3 regions of the Dietzia sp. Die43 genome follow, and region 2 is predicted to be linked to each of the others. Evidence: riboswitches for the same ligand, from Rfam matches in the RefSeq annotation. Region 2 holds a riboswitch; each other region holds the start of a gene.
What was found. A riboswitch is a leader RNA that binds a small molecule or an ion and turns the genes downstream of it on or off. The one in region 2 is predicted to bind cobalamin.
Positions count from the first base shown of each region.

Region 1 (7,852 bases), on a different contig from region 2:
TGAGCCGCGGGGCCATGGCCGCGTCGGCGTCAACGGCACCGACCATGGGGACACCGTCGAGGGTGCGACAGAGGTAGAGCAGGCCCGCGCACTCGGCGACGGTCGGCGTCCCGGCCGTCGTCGCCGCGCGCAGCGCCCCCAGCATCGGCGCGTTGGCGGCGAGGTCCGCGGCGTGCACCTCGGGGAACCCGCCCCCGAGGTAGATCCCCGCGGCGGTGTCGGGCAGTGCCTCGTCGGACAGCGGGTCGAACGGCACGACCGAGCAGCCGGTCGCCTCGAGCAACTCGACCGTCTCGGCATAGCGGAACGTGAAGGCCCGGCCACCGGCCACGGCGATGAGCGGGCGGCCCTCGTCGTCGTCGACCTCGTGGGCTCGGTCACCACCCAACGCCACGCGCGCCGACCAACCCTCGCCCGCCAGCGGCGGCGCCTCACGCGCGATGCGCATGACCGCCTCGAGGTCGATCGACGCGGCCACCTTCCCGGCCAGGTGGTCGAGCGAGCGCGCGGCCTCCGGGCGTTCGGCGGCGGGGACCAGGCCGAGATGGCGGGAGGGGGCGGTGACGTCGTCGTCGCGCTGGAGGACACCCAGCACCGGGATGCTGAGGGGCGCCAGCGCGCGTCGGACCTCGTCGGAGTGGCGGACCGAGCCGGCCTTGTTGAGCACCACCCCGGCGATCCGCACAGCCGGGTCGAAGGAGGCCATCCCCAGCACCACCGCGGCGATGCTGCGCGAGGCGTGGGAGATGTCCACGACCAGCACGACGGGGGTCCCGGTGAGCGCGGCGACGTGAGCGGTGGAGGCGAACCCGTCGCCGCCGATGTGCCCGTCGTACAGGCCCATGACGCCCTCGATCACCGCGACGTCGGCGGGCCGCCCCGCATCGATCCCGGCCCCGCCCGCGCCCCCACCCGCGCCGGCGCCGTGCAGCAGCAGCGGCACGATCCGCTCCTCGCCCACCAGGTGCGGGTCGAGGTTGCGGCCCGGCCGCCCGGTGGCCAGAGCGTGGTACCCGGGGTCGATGTAGTCGGGGCCAACCTTGTGCCCCGAGACCTCCAGCCCGGTGCGGCGTAGCGCCGCCATGAGGCCGGTCGCGACGGTGGTCTTGCCGTGCCCCGACGCCGGCGCGGCCACCACGATCCGCGGGAGGTCGGTCACCATTCGATGCCCCGCTGACCCTTCTGCCCGGCGTCCATCGGGTGCTTGACCTTGGTCATCTCGGTGACCAGGTCGGCGACCTCGAGCAGCCGGGGGTCGGCGTCCCGGCCGGTGATCACCACGTGCTGCCGTCCGGGGCGGCTGGCGAGGGTGGCGACCACGTCGTCGACGTCCACCCAGCCCCACTTCATGGGATAGGTGAACTCGTCGAGCAGATAAAGGTCGTGCCGCTCGTCGGCCAGTCGGCGCTTGATCTCGGCCCAGCCTTCGGCGGCGTCGGCGGCGTGGTCGTCCTCGGTGCCGTCCTTGCGCGACCACGACCACCCCGAGCCCATCTTGTGCCACTCGACGGGCCCGCCCTCGCCGGTCTCGTCGTGCAGGCGGGCGAGGCGTTCCATGACGGTCTGCTCGCCGATGCGCCACTTGGCGGACTTGACGAACTGGAACACCCCGATGTCCCAGCCCTGGTTCCACGCGCGCATTGCCAGGCCGAACGCGGCGGTGGACTTCCCCTTGCCGGGCCCGGTGTGGACCATGACCAGCGGCCGGTTGCGGCGTTGCCGGGTGCTGAGCCCGTCGTCGGGCACGATCTCCGGCTGTCCCTTGGGCATCAGGCCACCTCGTTCCGGGGGCCGGCGGCGTGCGGGCGGGCGGTGCGCGCGCGGGCTGTGTGAACGCCGACCGCGTCGGTGAGTCCCTCGGCGGTGACCTCGCCCAACGGCACGTGCTCAGCGCCCAGGTGCCCGGCGAGCTCGGAGGCCAGGCCCATCCGGAAGCGGCCGGTCTCGCAGTCCACGACCACCGACGCCACGCCGAGGGAGGCCAGCCCGGTCGCCGCGGTGCGGGACCTGGCGAGGGCGTCCGGGCCGTGGGTGGCGCGGCCGTCGGTGACGACGACGAGGAGGGCCCGCCGCCGCGGATCGCGGACGCCTTCGATGCGCAGGACTTCGGCGGCGGTGAGCAGTCCCTCCGCCAGTGGGGTCCGGCCGCCCGCCGGGAGTTCCGCGAGGCGGGTGGCCGCGATGTCGACCGACGACGTGGGCGGCAGGGCCACGTGGGCCGCGGACCCGCGGAAGGTCACCAGTCCCACCTTGTCGCGGCGGCGGTAGGCGTCCAGAAGCAGGGAGAGGATCGCGGTCTTGACCTGCTCCATCCGGGTGCGAGCGGCCATGGAGCCGGAGGCGTCCACGCAGAACAGAACCAGGTTGGACTCGCGGCCCTCGCGGACGGGCGAGCGCAGGTCCTCGGCAGCCAGCCGGAGTCGGCCGCCGTCTGGACCGGCTCCGCGACCCCGGGCGGATTGCTGCGGCGCGGCGGACCGGATCGTGGCGGGCAGGTGCAGGTCGGACCCGGTGAACGCGCCCGCGCCGATGCGGCGGCCGCTGGTGGTGAGGGCCCTCGATCGGCGGCCGGCAGCGCCCTGGCCGGTGCCGGCGACGGCGAGCAGGCGGGTGCGGTACGGCGCTGCGGCCGCGGTGACCGTGCCTGGCTCGGGCGGGGTGGGCCCGGGAGCGTCGGACCGCGAGGCGTCGCCGGGGGTGTCCTCCGCGGCGTGTCCGCCGGGCTGCTCGTCGGCTCGGCCGTCGGCGTCGTCGTCCGATTGGCCGTCCGCCTGGTCCGGGCCCTCGGTGCCGGAGTCGTCGCCAGCGCCGGGGCTGTCCTCGTTCTGCTCGGTCTGCTCGGGCGAGTGCTCGTGCCCGGCGTGCTCGGCCGAGGCCCGCGCCGGGGTCGACTCGGCGTCCGGGGTGTCTGCCGACGCGGACTCGTCTGCGGACTCCGACTGTTCGGCGTCGTCGGCCGGCGCGGTCTCGTCCCGGGGGTCGGGATCGGGCTCGTCGTCGTCGCCCAGGAGCCGTTCCAACAGGTCCTCGTCGAGGCCCGGCGCATCGAACGGGGCACGACGGCGGCGGTGGGGCAGTGCCATGCGCGCGGCGACGCGGATGTCCTCGCGGGTGATCCGGGTCCGGCCCTGCCATGCGGCGTGGGCGGCGGCGGTGCGGGCGGTGACGATGTCGGCGCGCATGCCGTCCACGTCGAAGCCCGCGCACACCCGGGCGATGGTGGTCAGCGCCCAGGGGGTCAGTCTCACCCGGTCGAGCACGCGCCGCGCGGCGGCGATCCGTTCGCGCACGGCGGCCTCGTCGGCGGCGTGGTCGGCGACGAATCCCGCCGGGTCGGCCTCGAACGCGATCCGGCGGCGCACCACCTCGGCGCGCAGCTCCGGGTCCCGGGGCGCGGCCACCTCCACGGTGAGGCCGAAGCGGTCCAGCAACTGGGGCCGGAGCTCGCCCTCCTCGGGGTTCATGGTGCCGATCAGCACGAAGCGCGCGGCGTGCTCCACCGAGATGCCGTCGCGCTCCACGGTTACCCTGCCCATCGCGGCGGCGTCGAGCAGCAGGTCCACCACGTGGTCGTGGAGCAGGTTGACCTCGTCCACGTAGAGCAGTCCGCGGTGTGCGCGGGCGAGTAGGCCCGGTTGGAACACGGTCACCCCGTCGGTGAGCGCACTCTCCAGGTGTAGTGATCCGGTGATGCGGTCCTCGGAGACCCCGATGGGCAGCTCGACCAGGCGGACCGGCCGCCGCTCGGTGGGCGCGTCGTGCGGGATACGCCCGTCCGGGGTCTCGGAGCCGCGGTCGTCGGGTGCGGAGGAGAAGCGGTCGCCGGTGACGACCTCGACCTCCGGCAGGATCCCGGCGAGGGCGCGGACCATCGTGGACTTGGCCGTGCCCTTCTCGCCGCGGATCAACACGCCGCCGACCGCCGGGGACACCGCGGTCAGGGTCAGGGCCAGCGCCATGTCGTCGGAACCGACGACAGCGCTGAAGGGGTAGTGCAGTGGCATGGGGGCTCCCGCTCTCGTCTGCCAGGCTGGTCAGCGCGAGGCCGGTCTCCGGACTTCCCGGCCCATCTCGGACGTGCGCGCGGGGCGCGATCGCCTGAGAGGCCGGGTTACCGTAGCGGGCCCTGTGCCGGATTCTCACCGGCTTCCCTGATTCTCCCCTCCGCTCCGCCTGGGGCGGGTCGTGGGGCACCTCGTGCTGTGGGGTCTGTTCGGTTGTGTGGTGCTTCAGGCTAGCCCAACGGCCTGTCCCGGGGCGCCTCAGGTGTCGCGGTAGGGTTCCGCGTCATGAATGCACGGGTGGTGGTCGTCGGCATCGGCGGCGACGGGTGGGCGGGGCTCGACGAGGCCCGCCGTCGCGCCGTCCTGGGCGCCGATGTGGTGCTCGGCGGGGAGCGTCATCTGGCGATGGTTCCGGGCGATGTGACGGCCGAACGAGTGCCGTGGCCGCGGCCGCTGCGGGATGGGTTGCCGGAGCTGCTCGCGCAGTTCCGCGGGCGATCGACCGTAGCCCTGGCCTCGGGCGATCCGCTGGTCGCCGGGATCGGCACCACCCTGATCGACCTGCTCGGCGCGGACGCGGTCGAGGTGCTCCCGGCGGTGTCCTCGGTCGCTCTGGCCCGCGCCCGGATGCGGTGGCCGGCCGAGTCCGTGGCGGTGCTGCGCGACCACCGCGCGCTCGGTCGTGAACTGGCACCGGGGCGACGTCTGCTGGTGCTCTCGGCGGACCGGCACACGCCGGGAGAGGTCGCAGCGCTACTTGACGGCGCCGGCTTCGGGGGGAGCGCGATGACCGTTCTGTCCGATCTCGGGGGCCCGTCGGAAGCGCGCTTCAGCTGCCCGGCGCGCGACTGGGCTGTCGATCACGAGGCCCCCGCCCTACACGTGTTGGCCATCGAGTGCGTGGCCGACGCGTCCGCCCGGCCGCTCGGGCTGGCGCCGGGATTGCCCGACGACGACTTCCAGAACGACGGCCAGCTCACCCGCCGCGACCTGCGAGCCTCTGCCCTCTCCCGGCTCGCGCCGGCCCCCGGTGAGCACTTGTGGGACGTGGGTGCTGGCGCCGGGTCGGTGGGCATCGAGTGGATGCGCGCGCACCCGTCGTGTCGGGCGACCGCGGTGGAGGCGAACTCCGAGCGGGCGGCCCGGATCAGGCGCAACGCGGCCGCCCTCGGGGTGCCCTCGTTGGAGGTCGTCCACGGACGGGCGCCCCAGGCTCTGGACGGTCTGCCGCGGCCGGACGCGGTGTTCATCGGTGGGGGCGGTACTGCCCCTGGCCTGCTGCGACAGTGCTGGGACGCACTTCGCCCGGGCGGCCGGCTGGTCGCGCACGCGGTGACGCTGGAGACCGAACGCGCGCTCATCGACACCCGCGCCGTATTCGGCGGGGAGCTGACCAGGATCCAGGTCGAGCACGCGGACTCGATCGGCCGGTTCACCGGCTGGGCCCCCGCCCGTGCGGTGGTGCAGTGGGCGGCCGTGAAGCCCTTCGTCGCTGCGGCTGATACTTCGGAAACAGGGGAGAGCTCGTGACCGTTCACTTCGTGGGAGCCGGCCCCGGCGCCGCCGACCTGCTGACGCTGCGCGCGGCTGCGGCGCTTGCCGCCGCCGACGTCTGCCTGTACGCGGGGACGTATCTCGACGACGGTGTGCTCGACCACTGCCGACCCGCGGCCCGGCTGGTGGACACCCAGCATCTGGACCTGGACGGGATCATCGGCGAGATCGTCGCCGCTCACGCCGATGGGCTCGAGGTGGTCCGGCTGTGTTCGGGTGACCCGTCGCTGTACTCGGCTCTCGCCGAGCAGACTCGCCGCCTCGACGCGGCCAGCGTGCCGTGGGACGTGGTTCCTGGTGTTCCGGCCTATGCCGCGGCCGCCGCCGAGCTGGGTGTGGAGCTCACGGTTCCCGAGGTTGTGCAGTCGGTGGTGCTCACCCGCGTTCAGGCGCGGTCGACGGCGATGCCGTCGACTGAGTCGTTGGAGAATTTCGCCGCCACCGGCGCGACGCTTGTGTTGCACCTGGCGATCACTCGGATCCGTGAGCTGGCCGAGCGTCTGGTGCCCACGCACGGTGCCGACTGCCCGGTGGCGGTGGTGGCCAGCGCGAGCCGCCCGCACCGCGTGGAGCTGCGCGGCACGCTCGCCGACATCGCGGACGCGGTCGAGTCCGCCGGCCTGCGCCAGGCAGCGGTCATCCTAGTGGGGCGGGCGCTGGTCCGGCCGGGCGAGGCGGAGTCGTGGCTGTACGCGTCAAGCCCGGAGCGGGAGTCGAAGCGCCAGGGCCTGAACTGATCGGGCAAGGTAGCGGACCACGTATAATGCCCTCGGGCTGGCCGCGGAGCCAAGCGTAGCGCGCCGTGCCGGGACGATTCAGTCGAGCAGGTCCAGGTAAGTGCGTCTGGCCTTCATGGCGTGGATGACCTCAGTGGTGCCGTCGTCGTAATGCAGGGTGACAAGCTCCAGGACACGGGCTTGGGAATCGAAGCCGAGCGGTCCAGACAACAAGGGAGTGTCGAACGCTGTCCGAATGTCGTCGTCGACGATGCCGTGTTTGTATGCGGATCTGCGGATGATCACTAGGCGGCGGCCCATTGGGCCAGAGCCTGACGGATCGCTTCGGATCGGTTGAGATGTTCGCGCTCGGCGCGTGCCATGACGGCGCGGAGTTCGGCATCGGTCAGTCGTACCGGTACGACTCTAGCGGCCTGATCAGCCCTCGCCGGCCGCCCCATGCGCTTGCTTAGCCACTGGGGGTCGTAGCCAGCCTCGGCTTCGTCGACCCATTGATCGATCTGTTCGTCGGATACTTGGTGGCCCTGAATCTTCCTTGCCATGCCGACAATCGTATTACGAATTAGGGGGTGAGGGTAGCGCCTGACCTGTGCGCCGTTGGGGTACACCCCAGCAGGACGAGTACGAGCCCGCCATCGTCGCTGTGGACTTGATCGCTCTGTGGCGGTCTTCTGTGGCTACTTCTAGGCGGCGACGTACCAATCGGGCGTTCTGGCCGGAAGAATTAGAGCGAGTCGGCGGCTCACGGGTGCGCGGTGGGGTTTGCGTCGGTTTTGTCAGAGTCCGAATGCTCCGCCGCTGATCAGGATGAAGGCGCCCAGGCCGATCAGGACAGTCGGGAACAGGATATGTTCCCAGCGCTCTAGGACTTCGGCGATCGGTCGGCGGGTGGCGACGAACTTGGCCAGGCCCACCAGTCCCGCCACCAGCACCAGGAACACGATGCAGTAGGCAACTACGGCTCCCGTGCCCACGTTGAGAAAGACGGGGACGTAGACGCCGATGTTGTCGCCGCCGTTGGCGAAGGTTACGCCGGCCACGGTCCACACGGCGACGTTCTTGCCCTCGACCTTTGCATCGTCGTCGTCATCATCGTCCCCGCGCCAGGCCTGCCACGCGGCCCACAGTCCCAAGCCCAGTGGGATCAGCCCGAAGTAAGGGATGGCCCCCGGGGGCAGGAAGGCTCCCGCGCCCAGGGAGACGAGCACTGCGGCGCCGAGGATGCCGACGAAGCCAAGATACTGGCCGGCCAGAATGCGTGCGGTGGTGCCGCGTTGGCCTGCTCCGCGGGCGAAAAACAGCGACAGGACGATGATGTCGTCGATATTGGTGGCAATGAACAGGCCGATCGCCTGCAGGGCCGAGTACAGGATCACGCCTGCACCTCCGTGGCGTGACAACCCGGCACTGAGCAGTCGGGCTCCAAGCAGGGGGCGTTTTCGTTGACCGCGAGGGTGACCTCGACCAAGGAGGATAGCGCCCGCGCCAAGTGCGGGTCTGCGATCTCGTACCGGGTCTGGCGGCCTTCGGGCACTGCGACAACGATCCCGCAGTCGC
Region 1 is NZ_JALJRF010000027.1:2,875-10,726, reverse strand. Features, by position in the region: gene NR111_RS17505 (cobyrinate a,c-diamide synthase) at 1-1,162, opposite strand, end outside; gene cobO (cob(I)yrinic acid a,c-diamide adenosyltransferase) at 1,156-1,770, opposite strand; gene NR111_RS17495 (magnesium chelatase subunit D family protein) at 1,770-4,004, opposite strand; cobalamin riboswitch at 4,026-4,213, opposite strand; gene cbiT (precorrin-6Y C5,15-methyltransferase (decarboxylating) subunit CbiT) at 4,290-5,534, shown strand; gene NR111_RS17485 (cobalt-precorrin-4/precorrin-4 C(11)-methyltransferase) at 5,531-6,295, shown strand; gene NR111_RS17480 (hypothetical protein) at 6,374-6,580, opposite strand; gene NR111_RS17475 (ribbon-helix-helix protein, CopG family) at 6,580-6,837, opposite strand; gene NR111_RS17470 (cadmium resistance transporter) at 7,072-7,671, opposite strand; gene NR111_RS17465 (helix-turn-helix transcriptional regulator) at 7,668-7,852, opposite strand, start outside.
Region 1: it holds a riboswitch for cobalamin, as region 2 does, so the genes downstream of both, NR111_RS17495 (magnesium chelatase subunit D family protein) here and NR111_RS16915 (ABC transporter substrate-binding protein) in region 2, are expected to answer to the same signal.

Region 2 (10,428 bases):
CATCCTCGGCATCTCCTCGGGCGCATCCACCGGGGCGGTCCTCGTGGTGGTGCTCGGGGTCGGCGCGGGCGCGGTCGGGCTCACCACGGGGGCGTTCGTCGGGGCGCTCACCGCGTTCGGCTTCGTCCTGGTCCTGGCCTTCGCGTCCGGCGGGACGCCCGACCGGGTGGTGCTGGCGGGGGTCGCGGCGACCCAGCTGTTCTCCGCGGTGACCTCGTTCGTCGTCTACATCGCCGCCGACGCCGAGCAGACCCGCGGCGTGCTGTTCTGGCTGCTCGGCTCGCTGGCCTCCGTCCGCTGGTCGGACGTGGCGGTGTGCGGCGTCGTGGTCCTGCTCGGGCTGGTGGCGTGCCTGCTGCACACCTCCAGCCTCGACGCGTTCACCTTCGGCCAGGACGCCGCGGCCGCCCTCGGCGTCAACGTGGCCCGCACCCGGCTGGTGCTCATGGTGGTGACGGCGCTCGTCACGGCCGTCATCGTGAGCACCTGCGGGGCGATCGGCTTCGTGGGTCTGGTGCTGCCACACGCCGCGCGAGCCCTGGTCGGCGGCCGGCACCGGGTCCTCGTCCCGACGGCGGCGCTGATGGGCGCCGTGTTCGTCGTGTGGATCGACGCGGTCTCCCGCACCGTGATCGCGCCCCAGGAGTTGCCGATCGGGGTGGCCACCGCACTCATCGGCGTCCCGGCCTTCGTCGGGCTCCTCCTCCGCCGGGGACACGGCCGATGACCGCCGCCCCGTCGACCCTCGAGGCTCGAGGCGTCTCGTGGTCCGTGCGCGGCCGGACCATCCTCGACGACGTCACCGTAGCTCCCGCCCCCGGCACAATGGTCGGGGTGCTGGGGCCGAACGGATCCGGCAAGTCGACGCTCCTGCGCATCCTGACGGGCGTGCTCCGGCCCGACACCGGATCGGTGCACCTCGACGGCACGGACATCCGATCACTCCCCCGCAAACGCCTGTCCCGGCGCCTGGCACTGGTGGCGCAGGAGGCGACCACCGACCAGAACCCCACGGTCCGGGAGGTCATCGAACTCGGCCGCATCCCCCATCGCGCGGCCTGGTCGGGTCCAGGTCCCGGGGACGACGGGGTGGTGCGGCGCGCGGCGGCCACGACCGGCCTCGGCGACCGCCTGGACCAGCGGTACGCGACCCTGTCCGGCGGCGAGCGGCAGCGGGTGCAGATCGCGCGGGCCCTGGCCCAGGAACCCGGTGTGCTGGTCCTCGACGAACCGACCAACCACCTCGACATCCGCCACCAACTCGACCTGCTGGCCCTGGTCCGCGCCACCGACACCACGGTGATCGCGGCCCTACACGATCTCACCCTGGCGGCCACGTTCTGCGACCATCTGATCGTATTGTCCGGTGGGCGACTCGTGACCGGCGGCGCGCCCCACGAGGTGCTCACCGCCGACCTGATCCGGGAGGTGTACGGAGTGGAGGCCGAGGTGACCCACGACGGGCGGGGGGCGCATGTCCGCTATCTCGCGCGCTGACCCCCACCCGCACCGCGCGTCGTGCACGCGCCGCCGCGGTGACGGGTACGCGCTTGCCGCCCGCGCGGCGGGCATCGCGGCCGGGTTCGCCCTCGATCGCCTCGTCGGCGACCCGCGACGGTTCCACCCCGTCGCGGGCTTCGGCCGGGTCGCGCTCGCCGTGGAGTCGCGGCTCCTCCGGCCCGGCCGGACGCCCAACGCGCAGCGGGCGGCGGGCCTGCTGTTCACCGGCGTCCTCGTGGGGGGCACCGCCGCTGCAGTGACGGGCGTCGGACGTCTCGCCGGACGGAACCGCGTCGCGGCAGTGGCGTGGGACGCGGCCGTGGTGTGGTCGTGCCTGGGCGGGTCCTCGTTGCTCGCGGTCGCGGGGCGGCAGGGTGACCTGCTCGCCCGGGGCGATCACGCGGGTTCCCGGGACCTGTTGCCGTGGTTGTGCGGACGGGATCCGGCCGCGCTCGGCCCGGAGGATCTCGCGCGGGCTGTCGTCGAATCCGTCGCGGAGAACACCTCCGATGCGGCGGTGGCGACGCTGTTCTGGGCCGCGGTGGCGGGTTCGCCCGGCGCCGCCGTCCACCGCGCGGCCAACACGCTCGACGCGATGGTGGGTCACCGTTCGGAGCGGTACCGCCACTTCGGCACCGCCGCGGCGCGGTTCGACGACGTGCTGGGGTTCCTGCCGGCCCGGGTGGCCGGCGCGCTCGGGGTGGTCTGCGCCCCGACCGTGGGCGGGAGTCCCGCCGGGGCCCTGCGGGCGTGGCTCCGTGACGCACCGGCGCACCCGAGCCCGAACGCCGGGGTCGTCGAAGCCGTGTGCGCGGGCGCCCTGGGGGTCCGGCTTGGCGGGCCCACGCCGTACCCGTACGGCGTGGAGGACCGGGCGGTCCTCGGTGACGGCCGGTCGGTCCGGGACGACGACATCCGCCGCGCGATCCTCCTGCACGACCGCGTCCAGGTGGGCACCGTCGCGCTGGCCGTGCTGGGCGTGGTCGTGCGTCGCGCCGTCCTCGGGCGTAGCCGGGCCACGAAGCGCGGGTGGTCGGCTCCGCCGAGCCGGGGTACCTGCACCGCACGCGGACGCGGTGTGCCTATCCTGAGGGCGTACTGCTGACATCCGGAACGAGCAGGGGAAGACCGGTGGGAATCCGGCGCTGACCCGCAACGGTGTGTGGCCACTTTCGTGACCGCGAGCCCGATTACCTGCCCGGATGTTCGCGACTCCGAGTACATCGCCGAGGTCTGCGATCCGGGGTCCTGTCAGGTGACGTGGTGTCGTCGTCGACTCCTACCCTCCTGCGGGTCTCACGTGTCGTCGACCGCACGACACGATCCGAGGACTGATCATGTTCCGTCGCCACCCCAGAATCACGCTCGCCACCCTCCTCGTCGCGGGGGTCGCCCTCACCGGCTGCTCCCGCGGCGAGGCGCTCGCGGAAGGCGGCCCGGTCGAGTCGTTCGCCGACCCTGTGACCGTCACCAACTGTGAGCGCGAGACCACCTACACCGCTGCGCCCCGGCGCATCATCTCGATGAATGACCACGTCACCGAGACCCTCATCCAGATGGGGGCCGGCGACCGGATCGTCGGCATGGGCTACGGCGAGCAGGACGATGTCCTGCCGGAGGTCGCCGAGCAGTTCGAGGCCATTCCGTCCCTCTCGGAGGAGTACCCCACCTGGGAGCAGATCGTGGACCTCGAGCCGGACCTCGTGGTGGCCGGGATGCGCAGCGCCTTCGACGACAAGGAAGGCCGCAGCCGCGACGCCCTCGAGACCGCGGGGATCCACACCTTCCTGTTCTCCGAGTACTGCGGAGAAGGCTTCGGCGACCTGTCGATGCTCGAGACCGACTTCTCCCAGCTCGGCCGGATCCTCGACGTCGAGCCGGGGGCACGGGACCTGACCGACCGGATCACCGGCGAGATGAGGGAGATCCGAGAGACGCTCGATGCGTCGGGTGTCACCGGCACCCCCACGTTCTTCTACGACGGCGGCGAATCAGAACCGACGACGATCGGCGGCGTGGGCATCGGACAACTGATCGGCGAGTACGCGGGCGCGGACAACATCTTCTCCGAGGGCGACCGCCCCTATCTCACGTCCACATGGGAGATCCTGGGCGAGCGTCAGCCCGAGGCGATCGTGGTACTCGACTACGGCGCCACCAGCGCGGAGGACAAGATCGCCTACCTGCGCGCGCAGCCCATCATGTCCACGACGCCGGCGATCCGTGAGAACCGCATCGTGGTGGTCCCGCTGTCCGACTTCTTCGAGAGCTCGCGGATGACGACCTCCACCGAGACCATCGCCCGTGAGCTGCACCCGCACGCGTTCGGGCAGTGACATGACGACCGTCGCCGAGAACACCGGCGGGCGCGTTGACCGCGCCGGCACGGGCATCGATCCCCGCCCCGGCTCCGGGCGCATCGCCGATGCCCCGCCCACCGGGCGGCGGTCGCTGTGGCTCATCTGTCTCCCGCTCGTGGCGGTGCTCGCGATGACGATCGCGGCCGGGGTCTCCCTGGGCTCGGTGTCCATCCCGATCGGGGACGTGTGGGCGATCGTCGCGCACCGCCTGGCGCCGGGGGTCTTCGACCCGTGGTGGACCGACGCCCGCGAGGCGATCGTCCTCGAGTCGCGACTGCCCCGGGCGCTCATGGCGGCGGCCGTGGGCGCGTCGCTGGCCGTGGCGGGTGGCGTCGCCCAGGCGGTCACCCGAAATCCTCTCGCCGACCCGTATCTGCTCGGCGTCTCCTCGGGCGCGGGCTTCGGCGTCGTGGTGCTCACGGTCCTCGGCGTGGGCGCCGGGATGTGGGGCGTGTTCACCCTGCCGATCGCGGCGTTCCTCGGCGCGCTGCTCCCGCTGGCGGGCGTCGTCCTGGTGGCCCGCCGCGCCCATGACACGACCGCCATCGTGCTGGTCGGGGCGGCCATGACGATGGTGTTCGGTGCGCTCAACACGTTCACGTTGCTGGTCCTCGGCGACGACCATCAACTCGGTACCGTCATGCGTTGGCTCGCGGGCGGGTTCGGTGACGCCGGGTGGACCATGCTGTGGGCGCCCGTTGCTATCCTCGCCGTCGCCGGCACGGTGGTGATCCTGTGCAGCCGCCACCTCGACCTGCTTCTCACCGGTGACGACGGCGCCACCGCGATGGGCGTGAACGTGCCCCGGTTCCGGGTGCTCATGCTGCTGCTCGTCTCCCTGCTCACCGCGGGCGCGGTGGCGGTCTCCGGGACGATCGGCTTCATCGGCCTGCTCATCCCCCACCTCGCGGGGTTCTTCACGGGCCGCACCGCGGCGCGCCTGCTTCCCGCGGCGGCCCTGCTCGGCGCGGTCGCGTTGGTGCTGGCCGACCTCGCCGCCCGCGCGGTGAGCGAGGGCACCGAGCTGCCGGTGGGCGTGGTCACCGGCGTCGTGGGCGGCCCGGTGTTCCTGCTGATGTTGTGGCACCGCTACGGGAAGGCGTCGCGATGAGCACCCTCTCCGCGCACGGCGTCTCCGCCCGGCTCGGCGGTCGGCGGATCCTCCACGGTGTCGACCTCACGGTCGCGCCCGGGCGGGTCACCGCACTCGTCGGCCCGAACGGCAGCGGCAAGACCACGCTGCTGCGCACCTGCTATCGCGCGCTGCCGTCCGCCGCGGGGATGGTGACGCTCGACGACGCCGACATCGCCTCGCTGCGTCGCCGCACGCTGGCCCGCGCGGTGGGGGCCAGTACGCAGGAACCGGTCTCGTTGGGCGGCATCACGGTCCGCGAGTCGGTGCGCCTGGGCCGGACGGTCACACGGGGACTTCTCGAGCCCTTCGGCGCCGACGACGCGGCGGTCGTGGAGGATGTCCTCGCCCGGGTCGGGTTGACCGAGCTGGCCGAGCGAGACGTGGTGGCACTGTCGGGCGGCGAGAAGCAACGCGTGTCGATCGCGCGCACCCTCGCCCAGCGGCCCGAGGTGCTCCTGCTGGACGAGCCGACCAATCACCTCGACCTGCACCAGCAATTGTCGGTTCTACGCCTGCTCCGCGAGTTGGCGGCCGACGGGCTGGCGGTGCTGCTCACGATCCACGATCTGCGGATGGCCACCGAGTACTGCGACGTCATCGCGGTCCTGCACCGCGGTCACCTCGTCGCGACCGGTGCGCCGGAGCAGGTCCTGGACGCCGCGGTGCTGCGGGAGGTGTTCGGGGTGCGTGGCGAGGTGCGGGCGGGGCCGGACGGCCGCCGCACGCTCGACGTGGCGGGGCTCGCCGATGCGTGACGGGACCGTGGGTGACGACGGCGACGACGACGAGCTCCGCGCCCCCGAGACCGTGACAGCCGCGTACTCGGGCGTCTCGGACCTCCTCGGCGACTTCGTCCGCACCATCGAACACGGCCCGGAGGTCCTGCCCGGATCGGTGCTGACGGACCCGCGGTGGCTGGCCCGGCGGGTGGAGGACACCGGCCGGCGCTGGAACCATGGCGATCCGCGGGTGAATGGCACGCTGTGGTGGTACTCGGCCAGTTCGACGCTGGTGGCCGCGCCGCTGGTCATGCTGCTCGCGATCGGCCGCGCGCCCGATCCCCGACCGCAGCGGCTCTCCGTCTCGCTGCAGCCGAACGGCTATCTCCACTCGGCGCTGTCGGAACACCTCCTGCCGTCGACCGCGGCCTACGCCGACGCGCTGCTGGAGGCCCACGGCGAGGTGATCGCCGCCCTCGCGGAGGTCTCGGGCGCAGCACCGCGGGCGCTGTGGGCGATCGCGACCGACTCCATCGCGAACCGCGCGCTCGAGGCGGGTCGCGCGGCGGGCGACCCGAATCGCGGCTCCGAGCTCGCACACGCCGTGTGCCGCCCGCCGCTGCTACCGGCTCGGTACATCGATGTGGAGGGCCCCGAGCGGACCCGCCGGTTCGTCCGCCGCAGCTCCTGCTGCCTCATCTATCTGGCCACCGACGGCGGCACGTGCGCGAGCTGCCCGCGCCGTGCCCCGGAGGACCGCCGAGCCGAGCTCGTCCGTCGGACGTAGTTTCGCGATCCGCGCATCCGCGACCACTCGTCGAGGGCGGACCCGGCCGGCCGACTACCCACAGCTCGCTCCGGCGGACAGCTGCCCTGCCAGCCCGGCGACCGCCCCGATCACGGTGATCGCGGGCGGCGCGACCTGAGCCTCGGCCGCCTGCCGCGCGATCGTCGCCAGCGTCCCGTGCAGGACGCGCTCCGCCGGGGTGGAGCCGTTCTCGACCAGCACAGCCGGGGTGTCCCCGGGCATCCCCTCGGCCAGGAGTTCCGCGGTGATGGCGGGCAGGGTCGTGACCGCCATGAGCAACACCAGCGTGGTCCCGGACCTGGCGAGCGCGCCGTAGTCGAGGGTCGAGTGCGGGCTGTCGGGCGGGACGTGCCCGGAGATCACCGACACGCCCTGCGAGAGTCCGCGGTGGGTGGCCGGGACGCCGGCGAGGGCCGGAACCGACAGGGCCGAGGTGACGCCCGGGATCACGGTGACGGGCACCCCGGCCGCGGTGCACGCGAGGTGCTCCTCGGCGCCGCGGCCGAACAGGAAGCTGTCGCCGCCCTTGAGTCGGACGACGGTGCGCCCGCGCCGCGCGTGCTCGACGAGGATCCGGTTGATCTCCTCCTGCGGGGTCGCCGGACCGAAGGGCACCTTGCCCACGTCGATCACCTCGATGCCGGGGTCGAGCTCGTCGAGGATCGACACCGGTCCCAGGCGGTCGGTCACCACCACGTCGGCGGTGCGGACTGCGTCGAGGCCGGCCACGGTCATCAGCCCCGGGTCCCCCGGCCCGCCGCCGACCAGCACGACCCGGCCCGCGCAGTCCCGCGCGACCGTGGCGCCGGCGCTGTCCTTCCCGCCGGTCGTCCCGGCCGTCGCCCCGGCGGTGTCCTTCTCAGCCGTCATCGGGCCGTCGTCCCTTCTCCGCGTCGCAGTAGATACACGTCCATCACCCAGCCGTGCTCGTCGCGCAGCCGCTCGCGGTGCGCGCGCAGGTCCGGCAGGACGTCGCCCACGCGGCCCGCGACGAGCGTCTCGCCGGCGTCGCCGAGGTTCCCGCCCCACCAGATGTGCCAGTCGGCCAGGTCATCGAGCGGCAGATCGCCGTTGAGCATCACCACCACGTTGTCGGCGCCGGCGGCCACGACCTCGCGCAGCCGGCGGCCGGTGGTCACGGTGACCGTGCCGCCGATCTCGTGCAGGACCAGACGGTGGCGCGCGGCCAGAACCTGGAGCGCGGAGATCCCGGGCACGACCTCCACCTCCAGGTCCAGCGCACCGCGCTCGGCGATCCGGTCGAGGATCCTCAGCGTGGAGTCGTAGAACGCCGGGTCGCCCCACACGGGGATCGCCACATCGCCGGGCCGGGAGGCCACGACGCGTTCCCAGGCCAGGGAGCGGGCCTCGTGCCAGTCCGTCACCACCCCGCGATACCCGGCGTCGGAGGAGGTCGACGACGACGAGCGGTCCCTCTCCGGATCGGGCACACCCACCAACTCGACGCCCGGCGCGTGGCGGGCGAGCAGCTGCGCGCGGAGATCGACCAACGGGTCGGCCGGGCCTTTGACGGCCGCGAGGGCGTAGTCGCTGGCGCGCAGGGCCCGGGCGGCCTCGACCGTGATCTGGTCGAGCCCGCCCGAGCCGATGCCCACGACCCGCACCCGCCTGCGGCCGGTGGGGAACTCAGTCACCGTGGGACTCCTCGAGATCGCCCTCCACATCGAGGTAGACCTGCCGCATCCGGTCCATGATGCCCGCATCGGGCTCGGCCCACATCCCGCGGTCGGCGGCCTCGGAGAGCCGCTCGATCATCCCGCGCAGCGCCCACGGGTTGGACCGGCGCAGGAACTCCTGGTTGGTCTCGTCCAGGACGTACTCGCGGGCGAGCGAGTCGTACATCCAGTCGTGGACCACGCCGGCGGTCGCATCGAACCCGAAGAGGTAGTCCACCGTGGCCGCCAGCTCGAACGCCCCCTTGTAGCCGTGCCGCTGCATGGCCGCGATCCACCGCGGGTTCACCACTCGCGCGCGGAACACCCGCGTGGTCTCCTCCGCCAGCGACCGGGTGCGGACGGCGTCGGGCGTGGTCGAGTCGCCCACATAGGCGCGCGGCTCGGCGCCGGTGAGGGCGCGGACGGTGGCGATCATCCCGCCGTGGTACTGGAAGTAGTCGTCCGAGTCGGCGATGTCGTGCTCGCGGGTGTCGATGTTCTTGGCCGCCACCGCAATGCGCCGGTAGTTGGTGCGCATGTCGTCGGCCGCGGGGACTCCGTCGAGGTCGCGGCCGTAGGCGTACCCGCCCCAGCGGGTGTAGACCTCGGCCAGGTCTCGGTCGTCGCGCCAGTTGCCCGCCTCGATGGTCTGCAGGATTCCCGCCCCGTACGAGCCGGGCGCGGAGCCGAAGATCCGGGTGGTGGCGCGGCGTTGATCCGAGTGCTCGGCGAGGTCGGCCCGCGTGTGGGCGGCGACGAAGTTGTGTTCGTCGGGCTCGTCCAGCTCGGCGACCATCCGCACGGCGTCGTCGAGCATCCCGATGACGTGCGGGAACGCATCGCGGAAGAAGCCGGAGATGCGCACGGTCACGTCGACGCGCGGGCGGCCCAGTTCCTCGGACGGGACCACCTCCAGGCCCGTGACCCGGCGGGAGGCCTCGTCCCACTCGGGGCGGACGCCCAGCAGGGCCAGGACCTCGGCGATGTCGTCCCCGGAGGTGCGCATGGCCGAGGTGCCCCAGATCGACAGCCCCACCGAGCTCGGGTACTCACCGGTCTCGGCGACGTGCCGGTCCAGCAGCGAGTCCGCCATGGCCTGACCGGTCTCCCACGCCAGCCGCGACGGGACGGCGCGCGGGTCCACCGTGTAGAAATTCCGGCCCGTGGGCAGCACGTTGACCAGACCCCGCAGCGGGGATCCCGAGGGCCCGGCCGGGATGAACCCGCCGTCCAGGGCGTGCATGACGGCGTCCAGCTCATCGACAGTGGCGGCCAGTCGCGGCACCACCTCGCGGGCGGCGAACTCGAGCACCTGCGCGACCTCGTCGTCGTCGCCCTCCGGCGCGCCGTCACCCGCGCCGCCGTCACCCGCCCCACCCGCGGTGAGGCCCGCGGCGGCGAGAACGTCGGGCACCGCGGCGACGTCCCACTCCCGCGCGTCCATGCCCTCGACCAGCGCCTTGGCCAGCGCCTCGACGCGGTCGACCTCCTCGGTCGGCGCGCCCTCGGCCAGCCCGAGTGCGCGGCGCAGGCCCGGAACCGCCCCGGACTCGCCGCCCCACACCTGCGAGGCCCGCAGGATCGCCAGCACCAGGTTGACGCGCGCCTCGCCCGCGGGCGCCTGGCCCAGGACGTGCAGGCCGTCGCGGATCTGGACGTCCTTGATCTCGCAGAGCCAGCCGTCGACGTGGAGCAGGAAGTCGTCGAACTCCTCGTCCCCGGGCCGTTGCTCGAGGCCCAGGTCCTCGTGCATGTGCGCGGACTGCATGAGCGTCCAGATCTGCGCGCGGATGGCCGGGAGCTTGGCCGGGTCCATCGACGCGATGTTCCCGTACTCGTCGAGCAGCTGCTCCAGGCGGGCGATGTCCCCGTACGACTCCGCGCGGGCCATCGGCGGGACCAGGTGGTCGACGATCGTCGCGTGCGCACGGCGCTTGGCCTGCGCGCCCTCGCCGGGGTCGTTGACGAGGAAGGGGTAGATCAGCGGCAGGTCGGCGATCGCCGCGTCGGTGGCACAGTCCGCCGAGAGCGCGGCGTTCTTGCCCGGCAGCCATTCGAGCGAGCCGTGTTTGCCGATGTGCACCAGCGCGTGGGCGCCGAAGCCGCGGGCGAGCCAGCGGTAGGCGGCCAGGTAGTGGTGGGACGGCGCGAGCTCCGGGTCGTGATAGATGGCGACCGGGTTCTCGCCGAACCCGCGCGGCGGCTGGATCAGCAGCACCACGTTGCCGGC
Region 2 is NZ_JALJRF010000023.1:43,911-54,338, forward strand. Features, by position in the region: gene NR111_RS16900 (iron ABC transporter permease) at 1-727, shown strand, start outside; gene NR111_RS16905 (ABC transporter ATP-binding protein) at 724-1,497, shown strand; gene NR111_RS16910 (cobalamin biosynthesis protein) at 1,475-2,605, shown strand; cobalamin riboswitch at 2,575-2,717, shown strand; gene NR111_RS16915 (ABC transporter substrate-binding protein) at 2,838-3,836, shown strand; gene NR111_RS16920 (FecCD family ABC transporter permease) at 3,838-4,971, shown strand; gene NR111_RS16925 (ABC transporter ATP-binding protein) at 4,968-5,750, shown strand; gene NR111_RS16930 ((2Fe-2S)-binding protein) at 5,743-6,501, shown strand; gene cobA (uroporphyrinogen-III C-methyltransferase) at 6,556-7,392, opposite strand; gene cobF (precorrin-6A synthase (deacetylating)) at 7,389-8,177, opposite strand; gene cobN (cobaltochelatase subunit CobN) at 8,170-10,428, opposite strand, start outside.

Region 3 (10,428 bases), on a different contig from region 2:
CGTTGCCCGGCGAGGTGGACGTGGGCACCTGGGTGGGCGTGGAGGACGCCGGCGTGGTGGCGCTGGTCCGCGTGGTGCTCGTCGACGATGATGTGGACTCTTCCGACGGCGACGCGGTCCGCGTACTCGTGCGTGTCGGGGAAGTCGCGGCCGGGGTCGGGGTCGTCGCGCGAGGCGTGGGCGTGGACGCGACCGCCGCCGCCCCCAGCGCCGGCGGGGCGCTCCGGCCCCGTGACGAGCAGTCCCCCAGGTGCTTCTGCGCCATCCACGCCGGGGCGCCCCGGGCGATCGCCTCGTCCGGACACGTCCCCAGGTAGATCGACACGTCCCCGACCCTGCGCCACCTGCCGTCGGAATACGCGACCCAGTAGGGGTCGCCCGACACCGCGCTGGCCATGACCGCCCACCCGGATCCGCAGTCGATGATCCGCGCGCCGCTGTTCGGGTACAACAGGTCGGCGTTGATCACCCCGGCGTCGCACTCCGGTCCCGACACCTCGAGCATCCCGGTGATCTCCGGCGCGGAGGAGCGTGGCATGAGCCGCGACATGCGGGGCGATGAGGGCGAGGTCGCAGGGGAGGACGTCGTGGCGTCGGTGGCCACCGGTTCCGAGCGGTCGCCTCCGGGGCGGACCAGCGCCACCACGCCGAATGCCACCACGAGCACGGCGGCGAGCGCCGCGACGGCAGCGATCAGCGTTCTCGAGGCGGCGAACTTGGGCAGTCCGGTCATCGCGCGTCTCCTGCACGTTCGGAGCCACACATTGTGAGGTCGTCTTTACTATATAAAGGGCCGCCGAGGGGGGCAACCGCTGTCACCCGCCCCACCTGCGCGGCCGCTGCCTCGCAACCCCGAGAAAAGCCGGACGATCCCCGGTGGCGGGCGTTCTTCGTCGTCGTCGCCCCTCTCCTCGGTACGGTGAGCCCGCGCCCATCCCCTCGCCCACCCCCCGCCCATCCCCTCGCCCCACAGGAGGTCCCGTGACCGGTCAGGACGCCCCCACCCACGTGTTCGACGAGGCGGTCGCGCTGGAGCCGATCGGCGAGAACCGCTTCCGCGGCCGCACCCACGCCGCGTGGGCCAACATGGTCGGGCCGTTCGGCGGCATCACCGCGGCCACCATGCTGGGCGCTATCCTGCAGCACCCCGAGAAGCACGGCGACCCGCTCGCGCTGACCCTCAACTACGCCGGGCCGGTCGCCGAGGGCGAGTTCCAGATCGAGGCCCGACCCGCCCGCACCAACCGCTCCAACCAGCACTGGTGGGTGGAAATGCGCCAGGGCGACGAGGTCGTCACCACCGCCACCGCGATCACCGGCCTGCGCCGCGAGACGTGGTCGGAGACCGAGACCTCCCCGCCGGCCGTCCCCGCGCCGGAGGAGCTCACCGCCGCCACGTCGGACCGCGGCGTGCGGTGGGTCGACAACTACGACATGCGGTTCGTCACCGGAGGGTGGGACGACGTGGCCTCCGGTGAGGAGCAACCGGAGTCGACGACGACGATGTGGATCCGCGACGACCAGCCCCGCGGACTCGACCATCTCGCGCTGACGTCCCTGTGTGATTCGTTCTTCCCGAGGTCGTTCCTCCGGCTCGGTCGGCCGGTCCCGGCGGGCACGGTGACGTTGACGATCCACTTCCTGGCCACCGCCGACGAGATCGCCGCCCAGGGCACGGACTTCCTGCTCGGCAGCGTGCACTCGCACCGGTTCCACGGCAACTACCACGACGAGGCCGCGCGCCTGTGGAGCCGCGACGGCACGCTGCTGGCCACGGGCACGCAGCTTATGTATTTCAAGAACTGAGTATCTCAAGAACTGAGCATCTCAAGAACTAGAGGGGGAGCACCCATGTCCTCGACCCGACACCGCAGTACCCACGAGGTCCTCAACCAGGCGCCGCCCCGCGTGGACGTGGACGAGTACGCCCTCAACCCGGCACTGCAGGAGGCCGTCGCGGTGTTCTCCCCGCACGCCCGCGTCGAGAGGTTCCACGAGATCGGCCGCCACGTGGGCACCGAGCAGTACCAACACGACGCGGAGCTGGCCAACACCCTCACGCCGGTGCACCGCGCCCACGACCGGTGGGGCAACCGGGTCGACGAGATCGAGTTCCACCCCGCCTACCACCGGATCATGGAGTACTCGGTGTCCCGCGGGCTGCACACCTCGGCGTGGGCCGACCCGGGGCCGGGGGCGAACGTCGAGCGGGCCGTTGGGTTCATGCTGGTCTCGCAGGTCGAGGCCGGCCACGGGTGCCCGCTGTCGATGACACACGCGGTGGTCCCGTCGCTGCGGTTGAGCCCCGAGCTGGCCGCCGAGTGGGAACCGGCGCTGCTGTCGACGGTGTACGACCCCGAGCTGCGCGATCCCGCCACCAAGTCGGGCGTGCTGTTCGGGATGGCCATGACCGAGAAGCAGGGCGGCTCGGACGTCCGCGCCAACACCACCACCGCCGAGCCTGTCGGTGACGGTGACTGCTACGTCCTGCGTGGACACAAGTGGTTCTGCTCGGCCCCGCAGTCGGACGCGTTCCTCGTGCTGGCGCAGGCGCCGGCTGGCCTGAGCTGCTTTCTCGTCCCGCGCGTCCTGCCCGGCGGCGAGCAGAACCCGTTCCTCGTGCAGCGCCTCAAGGACAAGCTGGGCAACAAGTCCAACGCGTCGTCGGAGGTGGAGTTCGACGGCACGCTCGGCTGGATGGTCGGCGAACCCGGCCGCGGTGTGCGCACGATCATCGAGATGGTCGGCCGGACCCGCCTGGACTGCGTGCTCGGCGCGGCGGCGGGCATGCGTCAGGGCGTGGCCGAGGCGGCGTGGCACGCCCGGCACCGGGCCGCGTTCGGCGCGACGCTGATCGACCAGCCCGCGATGGCCGCGGTACTGGCGGACCTGCAGCTCGAGGCGGAGGCCGCGACGTGGACCGCGCTGCGCCTGGCCTCGGCGTACGACGACGACGAGTCCGCCCCCTACCGCCGGCTCGCCACCGCGGTCGCCAAGTACTGGATCTGTAAGCGCGGGCCGAACCACGCCTACGAATCGCTGGAGTGCCTCGGCGGCAACGGGTACACCGAGTCGTTCCCGCTCGCCCGCCGCTACCGGGAGCAGCCGGTCCTCGCGGTGTGGGAGGGCTCGGGCAACGTCATCGCGCTCGACGTGCTGCGGGCGATGGCCCGCGAGCCGGAGTCCGTGGCCGCGTTCGACGCCGAACTGGCCGCGCAGCTGGGCGGTCACGAGCTGTACGACCGGCACGTCGAGCGGGTGCGCGCGCTGATCGGCCGCGCGGCTGCCGACCCGGGCGCCGCCCCCGGGATCGCCCGCCGCCTGGTGGAGGCGATGGCGCTGGCCCAGCAGGGCGCGGTCCTGCTCGCCCACGCTCCGGCCCGGGTCGCGGAGGCGTTCTGCCTGGCCCGGCTCGGCGACGACCGCTCGGCCGAGTACGGCGCCTTGCCCGACGGCGTGGACATCGACGCACTGGTCGCCCGAGCCTGAGTCGGGCGGGGGCTGCCGGCCGGTGGTGTCACGGCCGGCGGGACTGCCGGCAGGCCGAGCCGCCGCCAGCGGGGCCGGGTGAAAGAAACGACACCGCCGGTTTCGGTAATCGCGTGACAACTAGTGACGGCTGTCACACACTGGGGTCACCCGACAACGAGGTGCCTGATGTCCATCCCTGGTGATCCGCGGGAGAGGGTCTACCGACCCGGCCCGGCCCCACTGCGCTCCAAGCTGCCGGTCCTCGGCGGCACGCTCGAATATGTCCACAGCCCGCTGGCGACCATGGCCCGCCGCTATCGCGATCACGGTCCCGTCTCCGACCTGAACTTCCTCGGCGCCACGTGGACTGCCCTTATCGGCCCCGACGCCTGCCAGGCCGCCCTGCAGAACGCGAACAAGGCGTTCGCCAGCGGCCCCGGCTGGGGATACCTGGTGGGGCCGTTCTTCAACCGCGGGCTGATGCTGCTCGACTTCGAGGAGCACCACCACTACCGCCACATCATGCAGGAGGCGTTCACCCGTCCCCGGCTCGAGGGCTACACCCGCAGACTCGCCCCGCTGGTCGACGAGGGCATCGGCGCCTGGGCCCCGGACCGGGCGTTCCAGATCTATCCCGCGCTCAAGACGCACACCCTCGACCTGGCGACCGAGGTGTTCATGGGTGGCGCGGAGTACGCCGCACCCGGGGAGCTCGACAAGGTCAACACCGCGTTCGTCGACTGCGTCCAGGCCGCGAACGGCTATGTCCGTTCCACCGCGGTGCCGTTCACCAAGTGGGGCCGTGCCGCTCGGGGGCGCCGGCTGCTCGAGGAGTTCCTGCGCCGCCACCTGCCGGCCCGGCGCGCAAACCCGGGAGAGGACCTGTTCTCCGCCCTGTGCCAGGTGGCGGACGCCTCCGGCGGGATCGACGACGACGACATCGTCAACCAGATGATCTTCCTGCTCATGGCCGCGCACGACACCACCACCAGCACGGTGACGTCGATGGTCTACGAGCTCGGCCGCGACGTCCAGTGGCAGGAGCGGCTCCGCCGACAGTGCCAGGACCTGGGTCCGAACCCCACCATGGCCGAGCTGGAGGAGCTGCCCGATCTGGGGTTGGTGATGAAGGAGTCGCTGCGCCTGCACCCGCCGGTGCCGGTGATGGCACGCAAGACGGTCAAGGACACCGAGATCCTGGGCGTGGAGATCCCGGCCGGCCGACTCACCTCGATCATGCCGCTGTACTCGCACCACATGCCCGAGTACTGGACGGACCCGGAGATCTTCGACCCCGAACGCTTCTCCGACGAGCGGCGGGAGGACAAGTCGCACCGCTTCGCGTGGGAGCCGTTCGGCGGCGGGGTGCACAAGTGCCTCGGCATGATCTTCGCCAACCTCGAGTCGAAGCTGGTGCTCAGTGCACTGCTACGCCACTTCGAGTGGTCGGTCCCGCTGGACTACGTGCCGCCCATGAAGAACGACTCGCTGCCCTACCCCGCGGACGGACTGCCCGTCTCGCTGCGGCCGCTGGCCCGCGTCGCCGCGAACTGACCCCGCCGCCCGCCCGGCCTCCGCCGTCCAGAGGATTTCGCCTGTATCGCCCGAGTGGGTCTGAGCGAAATCCTCTGCTCGGCGATGATGCCGCGGCGGCGGGGGGGGCGGGACGGCCAGCGTGTCGGCCGGCGGGACGGCCAGCGTGGCGGCGGCCAGCGTGGCGGCGGCCAGCGTGGCGGCGGCCAGCGTGGCGGCCGGCGTGGCGGCCGGCGGGACGGTTGGCACCGAGCAGCCAGTAGCGCAGAAGCAGGGCCCGGGGGCGGTCATACCGCAATCCCGGGCCCTCCGCTGGCCGACGACGCGTTCCCGCGTTCGACCTTCCGCCTGCCTAGTTCTCCAGGGCGTTCACCACGGTGAGTTCGCCGTCGGAATGCGAGACGCGGATGCGCTTCTTGTCGAGCTTGCCGACGGAGGTCTTGGGGATCTCGTGGACGAACGCGAACTTCTCGGGCACCTGCCACTTGGCCATCCGTTCGGCCAGGTGATCGCGCAGCTCCTCGACGCTCGGGTCGGGCACACCGTCCTTGACGACGATGGTGGCCAGCGGCCGCTCGTCCCACTTGGGGTCGGGGACACCGATCACGGCGGCCTCCGCCACGGACGGGTGCTCGAGGAGGTAGTTCTCCACCTCGACGGACGAGATCCACTCGCCACCGGACTTGATGATGTCCTTCGCGCGGTCGGTGAGCTGCAGGAACGCCTCGGGCTTGATATACCCCACGTCGCCGGTGCGCAGCCAGCCGTCGTCGAAGGAGTCCGAGGCGTCCACCTTGTAGTAACTGCCGGTGATCCACGGGCCGCGGACCTCCAGCTCGCCGACGGACTCGCCGTCCCATGGCAGGGCCTGGCCGGAATCGTCGACGATACGGGCCTTCACGCCGGCGATGAGTCGGCCCTGCGTCATGCGGAGCTCGAACTGCTTCTCCTCCGGCAGGGATGCCTTCGGGCGGGACAGGGTGCCGATGGGCGAGGTCTCGGTCATGCCCCACGCGTGGACGATGTTGATCCCGTATTTGTCCCGGAACTTGCGGATCAGCTCCGGCGGGCACGAGCTGCCGCCCACGACGACCGCACGGAAGCTCGACATGTCGATGGGGTGGTCCACGCTGTACGCGTCCACTGCCTGCCAGATCGTGGGGACGGCGGCGGCCAGCGTCGGACGCTCGGAGGCGATCATCGCGGCCAGCGGCTCGGGCTGTAGGAAACGCTCCGGCATGAGCAGCGAGGCGCCCACCATGAACGCGGCGTACGGCAGGCCCCACGACATGGCGTGGAACATCGGCACGATCGCCAGCACGTTGTCGTCGAGCGAGATGTCCATGCCGTCGGACATGCACACCTGCATCGAGTGGAGGTAGATCGACCGGTGCGAGTAGACGACGCCCTTCGGGTCGCCGGTGGTGCCCGAGGTGTAGGCCATCGCGGCGCCGGAGTTCTCGTCGACCTCCGGCCAATCGAACTCGGTGGGCTGGGCGGCGAGGAGCGCGTCGTAGTCGTGCACCTGGATGCCCTCGGGAGCCTCGAGGTTCGCGGCGCCCCCACCGGTGACGATGACGTGCTCGACCGTCGAGAACCGGGGCAGGAGCGGCTGCAGGAGCGGGACGAGGCTCGGGTCGACGATCACGACCTTGTCCTCTGCGTGGTTGGCCACGAACTCGAGCTGGTCCGGGAACAGCCGGATGTTCAGCGGATGCAGCACGGCGCCCATGGACGGGATCGCGAGGTAGGCCTCCAAGTGCTCGGAGTTGTTCCACTGGAATGTGGCGACCCGCTGGTCACCGTCGACCCCCAGGGAACGCAGCGCGTTGGCCAGCTGCGCGGCGTGCTTGCCCAGATCGCCGTAGGTGATCTTCCGTGGTCCCTGATCGGTCCAGGTGGTGACGACCGCATCGGAGTGGACGGTCGCACCGAACTGCAGGATCGTGCTGATGTTCAACTGCTCCGGCATCATCGTGCTCTTCATGAGGGGCTCCTTGATCGAGGGGTGGCGTCTGTCACTCTCGTGTCGAGACTACCTGCCGTCGACGACGTTCCTGGTTCGTATGGTCGACTACCCGTCGAGGTCGTCGAAGACGGTCTGGACCGTCCTCATCGCCGAGAGCGCCGCCGGCGCGCCGCAGTACCCCGAGGCGTGGATGACCGCCTCGGTTATCTCCTCGCGGGTCAACCCGTTGGTCAACCCGCCGCGCACGTGCCCCGCCAGCTCGGCGTCCGCGCGCAGTGCCACGAGCATCCCGATGTTGAGCAGGCTGCGGTCCCGGCGGCCCAGCCCGGGCCGGTTCCAGATGTTGCCCCACACGTTCTCGGTGACCACGTGCTGGATCGCCTCCGACTCCGTCCCGACAGCCCGGTCCATCGCCCGGTCGACGAAGTCGTCGCTCATCACCTCGCGCCTGGTCGCGAAACCCTGCTCGCGCAGATCCGCGGCCGAAGGCCCCTCGCCTGCAGAACTCGTCGTCGTCGTCATCTCCACGGTCCTCTCCCACTGCCGACAGGTATCGCGATCCATCCTCCCCGACCGTCGTCACCAGCTCCGCGTGACCTCGCCCCGCCCCGGCCAGGCGCGGGGACGGCTCGGACAGGGGCGGCGGCGGAGGCACGCAGATGGGCGGACGCGGCGGCGGGTGGGATACCCTCGACGGGTCCGGCCACCAGCGTCGGACCCCGCGGCAACTCGGCGGAAGTCGGTGCGAATCCGACGCTGTCCCGCAACTGTGATCCCGTCTCAGGACGGGCGAGCCAGGTCGGCCGGTTCCGCGGCAGCCGTACGTACTGACCTCGGACGAAGGACGGTCGCGTGCAGCGGCCCCGGCCGCGGCCCGAGCTGTTTTCGTCCTCCGAATCACGGAGGATGCCATGCACCATCCACGAGCCCGCCGGGCAGGAGCCCGCTCGCTGCTGCTCGCCCCCCTGGCCGCCCTGGCTCTGGTCGCCACCGCGTGCAGCGGCACCGGCGGCGACGACCCGGCCCCGGCCGACCAGACCTCCGCCGCGGCCGACGAGCCGCAGGCGATCGTCTCGCTGGCCCCCACCACCACCGAGATGCTCTACGCCGTCGGCGCCGGGGACAGCGTCGTGGCGGTCGACGAGCGGTCCGACTTCCCCTCCGACGCCCCGGTCACCGACCTGTCCGGGTACACGCCCAACCTCGAGGCGATCCTGGGGTACGCGCCGGACCTCGTCGTGCTCACCGACGACACCGGGGACATCGTGGCGGGCCTCGAACGCTCCGGCGTCGAGGTGCTGCAGCTGCCCGCCGCGCAGACCCTCGACGACACCTACGCCCAGCTCGAGCAGGTCGGGGCGGCCACCGGGCACATCGGCGAGGCCGCCGAACTCGTGTCGCGGATGCGTGGCGAGATCGACGAGATCGTCGCCTCGGTGCCGGAGCGCGAGACGCCGCTGACGTACTTCCACGAGCTCGACGACACCTATTACACCGTCACCGACGACACCTACGTCGGCGAGATCTACTCCCTGCTGGGCCTGACCTCGATCGCCACCGGCGACGATCCCTACCCGCAGCTGTCCGAGGAACTCATCCTCGAGGCCGACCCGGACCTGGTGTTCCTCGCCGACGGCCAGTGCTGCGGCGTCACCCCCGAGGTCGTGGCCGAGCGGCCGGGCTGGGACGGACTCACCGCCGTGCGCGAGGGGCGCGTCCACGTGGTCGACGAGGACCTGTCCAGCCGGTGGGGCCCGCGGGTGGTCGACTTCATGCGCGAGGTCGCCGAGATCGTCACCGCGGTGCCCGATGCCGCGCCGGAGACCGCGGGGAGCCCCGCGAACCAGCCCGCCTCGTGACCCGCCCGTCGCCCCGCCACGCCCTCGTGCTGGGCGGGGCGACGCTGTTGCTGGCCGCGGCGGTCCTGCTCGGCACCCTCATCGGCCCGGCCGGCCTCACCCCGGGCGGCGTGGTGCTCGAGCTGGTGGGCCGGCTGCCGCTGGTCGACATCGACTCCGGGTTCACCGAGCGTCAGCAGGTAATCCTGTGGGAGATCCGCATCCCGCGCGTGGTGCTGGGCGCGATCGTCGGCGCGATGCTGGCGATCGCCGGGGCCACCTACCAGGGCGTGTTCCGCAACCCGCTCGCCGACCCGTACCTGCTGGGGGTGTCCAGCGGGGCGGGGCTGGGTGCCACCCTGGCGATCGTCGTGGGCGGCGCGATGGGCTCGGCGATGGTGCCGCCCGCCGCGTTCGCCGGCGGCATGATCGCGGTGCTGGCCACCTACACGCTGGGCCGCAGTGTCGGCGGCGGACGCAGCGAGGTCGTCATCATCCTCGCCGGCGTCGCGGTGGCGGCGTTCGCCAGCGCCATCCAGACGTTCTTCATGCAGCGCCACGACGAGACCCTGCGGCAGGTGTACTCGTGGATGCTCGGCCGGCTCACGACAAGCGGCTGGACCGACGTGCAGACCGTGCTGCCGTACGTGCTCGTGGCGGTGGCCGTGATCGCCCTGTTCCGGCGCACCCTCGACGTGATGGCGGTCGGGGACGCCGAGGCCGCCACGCTGGGTATCGCCCCGGCGCGGGTGCGCCTGGTCCTCATCAGCGTGGCCACCCTCGGGACGGCGGCGGTGGTGTCCGTGTCGGGTCTGATCGGGTTCGTGGGCATCGTCATCCCGCACGCCGTGCGGATGCTCATCGGGCCCGGGCACCGGCTGCTGCTGCCGGTGTCGCTGCTGGTCGGCGCGGCCTTCCTCATCCTCGCCGACGTCGTCGCCCGCACCGCGATGAGCCCGGCCGAGCTGCCCATCGGCGTGGTCACCGCCGCGATCGGCGCCCCGTTCTTCCTCATCGTCCTGCGCCGCAGCCGGGGGCACATATGACCACCACGCCACCCACGCCACCCGCGTCAGCCGCGGCGGCCGCGGCGGCCGCGCCAGTCGCACTGGCCTGCCGCGACCTGCACGTCACCCGGGACCGCACGGCCATCCTCCACGGCATCGACCTCGCCGTGGACGCCGGATCGTGGGTATCCCTGGTGGGCCCCAACGGCTCCGGCAAGACGACCCTGCTGTTCGCGCTCGCCGGGCTCATCCCCGCCGCCGGTCACATCGAGGTCGACGGACTGACCCCGCGCCGCGCGGGTCGCCGCACGGTGGCACGGACCGTAGCGATGATGCCGCAGCGCCCGGTCGTCCCCGAGGGGGTCACCGCGCGCGAGCTCATCGGACTCGGCCGCACCCCGCACATCGGCCGGTTCGGCACCGAGACCGCCGACGACCACGAGGTCGTCGACCGCGTCATCGACCGCCTGGACCTGCACGACCTGGCCTCGCGCAACGCCACGACGCTGTCCGGCGGCGAACTGCAGCGGGTGGTGTTGGGCCGCTCGCTGGCGCAGGAACCGCGGGTCCTGCTGCTCGACGAGCCCACGAGCGCACTGGACATCGGCCA
Region 3 is NZ_JALJRF010000005.1:8,665-19,092, forward strand. Features, by position in the region: gene NR111_RS05215 (hypothetical protein) at 1-733, opposite strand, end outside; gene NR111_RS05220 (thioesterase family protein) at 982-1,806, shown strand; gene NR111_RS05225 (acyl-CoA dehydrogenase family protein) at 1,852-3,489, shown strand; gene NR111_RS05230 (cytochrome P450) at 3,658-5,025, shown strand; gene NR111_RS05235 (long-chain fatty acid--CoA ligase) at 5,357-6,991, opposite strand; gene NR111_RS05240 (carboxymuconolactone decarboxylase family protein) at 7,079-7,495, opposite strand; cobalamin riboswitch at 7,652-7,796, shown strand; gene NR111_RS05245 (ABC transporter substrate-binding protein) at 7,885-8,832, shown strand; gene NR111_RS05250 (iron ABC transporter permease) at 8,829-9,857, shown strand; gene NR111_RS05255 (ABC transporter ATP-binding protein) at 9,854-10,428, shown strand, end outside.
Region 3: it holds a riboswitch for cobalamin, as region 2 does, so the genes downstream of both, NR111_RS05245 (ABC transporter substrate-binding protein) here and NR111_RS16915 (ABC transporter substrate-binding protein) in region 2, are expected to answer to the same signal.